Regions from separate parts of the Psychrobacillus sp. NPDC058041 genome, predicted to be linked through region 2. Evidence: riboswitches for the same ligand, from Rfam matches in the RefSeq annotation. Region 2 holds a riboswitch; the other holds the start of a gene.
The links. A riboswitch is a leader RNA that binds a small molecule or an ion and turns the genes downstream of it on or off. The one in region 2 is predicted to bind preQ1.
Positions count from the first base shown of each region.

Region 1: it holds a riboswitch for preQ1, as region 2 does, so the genes downstream of both, ACFVR1_RS14575 (QueT transporter family protein) here and queC (7-cyano-7-deazaguanine synthase QueC) in region 2, are expected to answer to the same signal.

Region 1 is NZ_JBHVRO010000009.1:86,078-90,508, forward strand. It holds gene ACFVR1_RS14560 (polysaccharide deacetylase family protein) at 1-597, shown strand, start outside; gene ACFVR1_RS14565 (DUF3006 domain-containing protein) at 757-1,005, opposite strand; gene ACFVR1_RS14570 (MBL fold metallo-hydrolase) at 992-2,206, opposite strand; PreQ1 riboswitch class I at 2,320-2,364, shown strand; gene ACFVR1_RS14575 (QueT transporter family protein) at 2,372-2,854, shown strand; gene ACFVR1_RS14580 (glycine betaine ABC transporter substrate-binding protein) at 2,900-3,793, opposite strand; gene ACFVR1_RS14585 (ABC transporter permease) at 3,801-4,431, opposite strand, start outside.
Region 2 is NZ_JBHVRO010000005.1:90,764-95,194, reverse strand. It holds gene ACFVR1_RS09725 (DUF899 family protein) at 1-837, opposite strand, end outside; PreQ1 riboswitch class I at 1,586-1,632, shown strand; gene queF (preQ(1) synthase) at 1,760-2,260, shown strand; PreQ1 riboswitch class I at 2,287-2,330, shown strand; gene queC (7-cyano-7-deazaguanine synthase QueC) at 2,382-3,041, shown strand; gene queD (6-carboxytetrahydropterin synthase QueD) at 3,045-3,518, shown strand; gene queE (7-carboxy-7-deazaguanine synthase QueE) at 3,511-4,239, shown strand; gene ACFVR1_RS09700 (VUT family protein) at 4,286-4,431, shown strand, end outside.

The DNA of each region.
Region 1 (4,431 bases), on a different contig from region 2:
GGTCCAAATAGATATACAGGGATAAACAACTCCATATTAAAAAAATATAACGTCCATGCAACTTTCTTTTTTGTAGGAAATTATATGAAAAAGAACAAACCCATTATCGATGCTGTTGTAAAAGATGGGCACTATATTGGAACACATAGCATGACACATGACAAAGAGAAAGTTTACAAGTCGTCCAAATCCTTCATAGATGAAATGAATGAAGGAGCAAAACTTATCAAACAAATGACTGGTAATGAAGCCAAACTCGTTCGTGTTCCATATGGCAGCAAACCAGATCTTACGGTAACAATGCAATCAGAACTTATAAAAAAAGGCTACAAACTATGGGATTGGGACGTCGATTCAAGAGACTGGAAATACACCGACAAAGAAGCCGATCAAATAGTCAAAAACGTAAAAGCAGGAATAGAAAAATCATACAAATCAGGAGATCGAGACATCATTGTGCTTCTTCACGATCGAAGCCAAACAACAAAAGCCTTACCACAAATAATTGAATGGTTACAAAAAGAGGGTTATACACTCAAAACATACGAACCCGAGCATCACATCGTCAAAAACTTCCTACACGACACATCCCTCTAACAATGTATGACAAAATTATTACAGGTGCCAGGCACTAAAACTAACATGAATAACATAAATAACGCGAATAACACAATAAACGTGACTAACATGAATTTTGTAACATTCATGTTAGTCGCGTTTGTTTTGATAACAGTGAATTTTATAATTGAAAAACTTCTATTTTTTGTTGTTCTTTAATTGTTCTAATAAGGATTGAACTTTATCTCTTTGTTTAGTCGTTTCGTTTTCTAGTAGTTCTATTTTATACGTTTCATTCAAGATCGAGATAGATACAATATCTCCTTCATTAAGGAGTTCATGTATCTCAGTACAAGGTACAAGTAAGCTTTCTGTTTCAGTTGGATACTTTAAGAATACCGCAAAGTCACCTTCGAATCGATCTAGTGTGTATTTATTCGACTTCACTTACGATCTCCCCTTTGTCGTTTATTAATTTCGCTGCATCTCCGTCATTTCTCCAAATTTGTCCCTTCGTCCATTTAACATATCCATTACCTTCTTTAGCATTCGGACCGCTCGTAATAAAAATAGTTTTCCCCGAAGCTAGATTGATATTTGGAAACTTGAATACTTGATTGCCAATTACAGATACTAGTTGCCACTCATTCAAATTCACTGTAGTATTACCTGTGTTCGTAATACCTATAATCTCTTCACGCAAGTCTTTGCTTGAAATAACTACTCCAGATTTAAGTGTAGTTGAAGTTGTTTCAATTTCTTTCGTTCGTTCCACAGATGAAACAAAATAATCCACACCATCTGTCTTAATGACAATATTCCCTACCTCTGCAGTGGCATAAACTTGTGATTTAACATTTTTCAGACGAGTCACCACTTCTGCATTTGGATGTCCGTAGGAGTTATCTTTTCCATAACTCAATATCGTAACTTTTGGTTTAACAGAACGAATAAATGCATCTGAGCTACTCGTGTTTGACCCATGATGGCCTGCTTTCAAAACGGTAGACCTCAAGTCAAACTCTTTTAACATGCTGCTTTCCACGTTAATATCTGCATCTCCTGTTAATAAAAATGAAACCTCTCCATACTGCACCTTCAATACGATAGATGCTTCATTATTATCTTTGGAATCCTCACCTGCATTTAAAACAGTTATTTTAATTTTGGAATCTAAAGGGATTGTGTCCCCTCTACTCGGCACTATATAGGGTATTTTTTTATCTAAAATAAGTTGTAGCATTTTCTCATATGTCTGAGAAGTATGTACTTTCCCTGAATCCACGAAGTTATTAATCGAAATAGAATTTAATACTGGAATAAGTCCACCAATATGATCCGCATCTGGATGAGTCGCCACAACATAGTCCAACTTCTCTACTCCTTGCTCACGTAAATAAGCAACAACTTCTTTACCAGCTTCCTTCTTCCCTGAGTCAATAAGCATACTTCTACCTTCCGGTGATTGTATAAAAATAGAATCCCCTTGACCTACATCGATAAAATGGACACTCATTTCCTTTCCTATATTCACCTTATTTACTGGGCTAGCCTTTGTAGTTTCTAAATTTTGCGTTTGTGTTTCCATCGTACATCCAACCATCATAAAGATCATGCATGCACTAATAAATAATAAAATATATTTCATGTAAAACCTTCCTTTTAAAGACTGACCCCCATTTTAACATAGTAGTTTACAAAGCTAAAAGTTTTTTTGACAAATCGACTACTAGTGTCATATAATTATCAATTGGCATTACAAATAACGTGGTTCGAGAACCTCCCACGGAAAAAAACTAAGGAGAAATGAATAATGAAAACAAAAACTCTTGCAACTAGCGGGATTATCGCTGCACTGTATATTGCAGTCTCGTTACTGGTGGCGCCAATAGCATTTGGTGCGATACAATATAGGATTTCCGAAATGTTCAACCACCTAATCGTGTTCAACAAAAAGTATTTCTTCGGAATTGTACTAGGAGTATTTATCACTAATATTTTTTCTACCATGGCCGCATATGACCTTATTTTTGGAGTAGCACATTCAGTCATTTCGTTAGGAATTTCGATTTTTGCATCTAAATTCATTAAAGGTCATATTCCACACATGATATTTAATACAGTGATATTTACGTTTATGACGTTTATCATCGCATTTGAACTACAACTTGCCTTTCAACTACCATTCTTCTATACATGGCTAACTGTTGCATTCGGTGAATTCGTTGTACTAGTAGTCGGTATCCCAGTGATGACTGCTTTAAATAAACGCTTAAATTTTAAAGCTCTACTTTAATCAATAAGCACCGGATTCTATTTATATTAGAATCCGGTGCTTTTTTTATTTCTTTAATAATCCTTTATCAACTAAAAAGTCATGTGCAACATCTTCTGGTTTATCTCCATCAATATCTACGCGGGCATTCATTTTTAACATATCTTCTTCTGTTATTTTTCCTGCAAGTTCATTCAATACATTTTCAAGCTTTGGGAACTTTTTTAGTGCTTCTAATCGAACGACAGGGGCAGCGTCATACTTTGGAAAAAATCCTAGATCATCCTCAGTTGTTTGTAACTCAAAACGTTCAATTCTACCGTCTGTTGTAAATGCAGGTATAACATCTACATCTCCGTTCTTTAATGCTTCATACATTACATTTGGATCGAGACTTTCCGTTTTTGTGAATGTAAAAGGATACGAGTTAATAAAATCATCAAAACCATCTCCTTGACGTTCATAAAATGCATGCGGGGCGCCGAAGACCATATTTCCTGTTCTAGAGATTTCAACTAAGTCAGAATATGTTTTTGCATCGTAGTTTTTACCTTTCGTATAAGCTAATGTATACGTATTTTCAAAACCTAGTGGACTAAGCCAAGTCGCATCAAACTTATCTTCGTATCCTTTTTTCACTCGCTGTAATACTCTTTCCGAACTTTCTCCAACCTCTGAATTCTCTTTTAGAACGTCCTTTAATCCGGTTCCTGTATACTCGACATACAAGTCTATATCACCTTTTTTGAGAGCGGGGGTCATGATAGCCACTTCCCCTAGCCCCTCTTTATATTTCACCTTATAGTCTGTCTTCGCTTCAATATATTGCCCTAAAACTTGTGGTAGTATATATTGTTCAGTCCAAGGCTTTCCACTTATAACAAGTGCATCATTCGAGCTAGAACATGCCCCTAATAAAACAGTTGTTGCAATCCCAATCGCTAAAAACGTCTTTTTCATTTCTCAATCATCCTCCAGTATTTAATCCTTTTGGTGTGGACTTTTTCTCTATTAATTTCAATGCAAAATCAAATAAAACAGCCAATAAAGCAACAGGTAATGCTCCTGCTAAAACGAGTGAGTTATTATAAGACTGCAAACCACGGTAAATAACATCACCTAAGCCCCCTGCCCCAACAAATGTCGCCAGCGTAGCAATCCCAACAGTTAAAACAGTGGCTGTTCGTATGCCAGCCATTATAAAAGGCAAAGCAAGAGGAAACTCAATTTGCCATAGTAATTGGCTTTTTGTCATTCCCATTCCTTGCCCTGCTTCAATTATCGATCCATCTATACTAATAATCCCAGTGTATGTATTGCGTAAAATTGGTAAAAGTGCGTAAATAATCAATGCAATTAATGCTGTTTTTGTGCCAATCCCGATTAACGGCACTAAAAAACCGAATAACGCTAAACTAGGAATTGTTTGAAAAATAGCCGAAATTCCTATCACTGGCTCGGCGAACTTTCGATACCTTGCAACAAAAATACCTAAGGGAAGTGAAATGGCTATACCTATAGCAAGAGCGATAAATGACAGGAAAATATGTTGAATAAATGCTTCTTGAATCAAATCGGATCTATTTTGAATTGTTTCG
Region 2 (4,431 bases):
TTCAGCGAACTTCTTCGTAATAACACAATTATTTTCTAATAGAAGATTCATAGCCGCTTCAAATTCCTCTACAGCAAATTCAAAGAATGTATTGTTTTCCGTGCTTTCTTCAAGGAAGAAGTTAGTACCACTCATTGAAAACTTTGTTTCCTTCTCTAAAGTTTGTTCACTTTTCATCCCTAAAATGTTCTCATAGAATTCAACGGCATTAGGATAATCGGTAACACCTACTGCAATATTGTTTGTTAATTGGAATAGGGAGCGACTGTTTAAATTCTGTTTGGCAACGACATCATTTGAACCGGATGGAAGTAAATCAAACAATGGCCAAGTCAAACAAAAATCGTCGCCAGGTCCAAATGGTGCTTGTGCAATTAAATAAATATTACCCTCGTTATCTTTACGGAAAGTGGACACGCCGGGATGGTGATACTTCCCATTTTGAAAGCCCATATCTTCTGTAAAAGTACTCTCTTTTGTTGAAATCATAGGAAACTGCCATTTCCGGCTTGCTGAAAAATCCTCTTGCACTTCAGGTGTATCTGGAGAAGCTAAAACGAAGCCCGCTTTGGCAATTAAATGATGAAACACACCATTAATTCCGTCCGCCCACATGGTGCAGTAAGAACAACCTTTTCCCATATTATGAACGACAATTAATTCCTTCTTGTTGCCAAACAACTCACATAAGGTAGTTTGCTGATGAGTGGATGTAGTGAATTCATAATTATGAACAACTCTTTCTGGTACGGACATTCTTAGCTCCGTAAGTTTTTTTTTCTTCTCAAGAATTTCATTTTGAAGCGCTTCAATTTGGGATTTTAAATCGGACGACATAAGATTCAGCTCCTTTTCGAATACTATACTTATTCACTAACGCATAACCTTTTTCCTTCATAAAACGATCTCTTGTGGTAGAAACAAATTAGAGGAAAATAAATATGTTTGATTATTCAAGAACAACTAAAAAGATTGTGCTTAATATGTCTGCTTAAGTTTCTTAATAGTATAGGATGGTCAACGGGGATTGAAATTTGGAGTTCTCGCAGAGGAGAGATTGGGGAAATGTAGGAGTAAAATGAATAAGTAGATATCGCTACCTGACACGAGTAGTAATATCTACTTATCTATGTTTCTTAGTTTCATTATTAATCTAAAGTCTCCCCTATGCGACAACTGTTTGTAGTAATAGCTTCAATAACTCATCTAATGTTTCTGGTAGTTGCACTGGTAAACCTATTGGACTCTTCATTTCTATTCCTCCTTGAATCTCGTATTCTATTACTAATATAGTCAATCTAGTTCGAGTTTATACATAAAATTTGAAGAAAATATTAAAAAATTTGATAATCTCTTAAAAAAGATTATCAATTTAAATTACTTAGATTTCTACTCAAATCTATTTCTTCATTTTCTTCACTGCTTCTCTTCTACTATTCATCCTAGAGATTACTTTTCCACGCTAAATCTATAGTCTCAGAGATGTGAATTCAGTATTTAAAATCATCTGGGGTGGAACAGAAGAGAAATATCTATTTGACGTTTCCACAAGTATTCTATATCATAAAAAGGTACCCGAACTTAATCGGGAGAGGTTCATAGCTCATACCCTCTATAAAAAACTATGGATACATGACTATTCGCCATGTCCATATTTGGACGTGGCTTTTTTGTTTTTATCCTCATAAGTTTGCAATAGAATGTTTGTAGATACCTCTTTTGAAAAGTGCTGGGAAACTTTTTAATGGGAGGTTTTTTTATGTCTGGAAGAAGTCATGAAGAAGGTTTAAAGGATTTAACATTGTTAGGTAATCAAGGTACACAGTATTCATTTGATTATGCACCAGAGGTATTGGAGTCGGTAGATAGTCTTCATTCTAATCGTGATTACTTCGTGAAATTTAATTGTCCAGAATTCACTAGTTTATGCCCGATTACTCAACAGCCTGATTTTGCAACGATGTATATTTCGTATATACCGGATAAAAAAATTGTAGAAAGTAAATCTCTAAAATTATATTTATTTAGTTTTAGAAACCATGGTGATTTCCATGAAGATTGCGTCAACATCATCATGGACGATTTAATTAAGCTACTTGATCCAAGGTACATAGAGGTTTGGGGAAAATTCACACCACGTGGGGGAATTTCCATTGATCCATGGTGCAACTATGGAAAACCAGGTACCAAATACGAAGAGATGGCAAATTTCCGTTTGATGAACCATGATCTGTACCCAGAAAAAATAGATAATCGATAATTGAGAAATTGAATAGTCCACATGCGAAGAAAGAGGTTTTTAGCTACCCTCTTTAAAAAACTAAGAAGAAAACAGCATTCTTTTTAGGGTGCTGTTTTCTCGTTATAAGGGAGTTTTACAGATGAAGCAGGAAAAAGCAATTATTGTGTTTAGTGGAGGTCAGGACAGCACGACTTGTCTGTTCTGGGCAAAAGAACGTTTTAAAGAGATAGAGGCAGTGACTTTTGATTATGGTCAAAGGCATAGCCTTGAAATTGAATGTGCGAAGGAGATAGCAAGGGAACTCGGTATCAAGCATCATATTCTTGATATGTCGCTCTTGAATCAGCTTGCACCGAACGCATTAACAAGGAATGACATAAAGGTAGAAGACGGTGAAGAAGGTGAACTACCATCGACTTTTGTTCCTGGACGAAATCTGCTCTTTCTTTCATTTGCTGGAGTTTTAGCGAGCCAAGTAGGAGCAAAGCATATCGTGACTGGAGTTTGTGAAACAGATTTTAGTGGATATCCTGATTGCCGAGATATTTTTGTTAAATCCTTGAACGTATCGTTAAATTTAGCTATGGACGATACCTTTGTTATTGATACGCCACTGATGTGGTTGAACAAGGCACAGACATGGGAACTTGCCGATCAACTTGGGGCGCTTGAATTTGTTCGAGAAAGAACATTGACCTGCTATAACGGTGTAATAGCAGATGGCTGCGGTGAATGCCCAGCTTGTAAGCTCCGCAAAAAAGGGCTTGATGAGTATTTAAGCTTCAAGAAGGAGTCTTAAGGCATGTCTGATTTTAGAATTGTCGAGAAGCTCCAAAAAATAGAGGAAGACATTCAAAGCAGTCAATTGAGCTATCATTCCAAGCGTATTCTCGTGAGTAAGGAATTTACCTTTGATGCTGCTCATCATTTACACAACTATGAGGGGAAATGTAAAAACCTTCATGGCCATACGTATCGTGCCGTTTTAGGTTTGAGTGGATACACGGATGAACGTGGTTTGATGATTGATTTTGGCGATATAAAAGAAATATGGAAGCAAAAAATAGAGATTTATTTGGATCATCGCTATTTAAATGAAACCCTTCCACCGATGAATACGACAGCAGAGAACATCGTTGTTTGGATCTATCAAAAGCTGGTAGAGGCACTGCTTGATTACCAACGAAATAATGGGGCACGTGTAGAATTTGTCAGATTGTATGAAACTCCGACAAGTTATGCGGAAGCGAGACGGGAGTGGATGGAAGTTGAGTAAGGTACCCGTTATGGAGATTTTTGGACCAACGATTCAAGGCGAAGGAATGGTAGTGGGCCAGAAGACAATGTTTGTGCGAACTGCCGGTTGTGACTACTCCTGTTCCTGGTGTGACTCATCGTTTACGTGGGATGGCAGCGGTAAACACCTTATTGTCCAAATGACAGCAGAAGAGATTTGGTCTGAGTTGAAACGTCTTGGAGGCAGTGGTTTTTCATTTGTTACGATTTCTGGTGGAAATCCAGCACTCCTTCGAAATTTGGAAGCACTCATAGCTATTTTAAAAGAAAACGAGATAAAGATCGGAGTGGAGACACAAGGAAGCAAATGGCAGGATTGGCTGTATGATATCGATGAATTGACGATTTCACCAAAGCCCCCTAGTTCAGGAATGACCACGGACTTTACTATGCTCTCTGATATTATCGGCAAACTTAAAAATAGAAACAGTGGGCAGCATATATCCCTCAAAATAGTCGTTTTTAATCAAAAGGATTATGATTATGCCAAACAAATTCACCTTCGATACCCGACGATTCCTTTTTATCTTCAGGTCGGTAATGATGATATCACGACGACTGACAATCCCCAGTTGATCGGCCATTTATTAGAAAAATATGAAGAGCTGATAGACTGGGTAATTGCGGATGATGAATTAAGAGATGTCAAAGTACTTCCACAGCTACATGCCCTTGTTTGGGGAAATAAAAGAGGGGTTTAGTGGTCTACAACAAAACTGTATTTAAATTTACTTGAGGAGCAACATCATGAGAATACTATTCTATTTAATATCGATTGTCACCGCTAATGTGGTAACTGCAGCATTTGCACCATTACATCTTGGAATGTTTATCATTCCTATGGGAACTCTTCTGATCGGAGCGACTTTTATTCTCCGAGATCTTGTACAAAA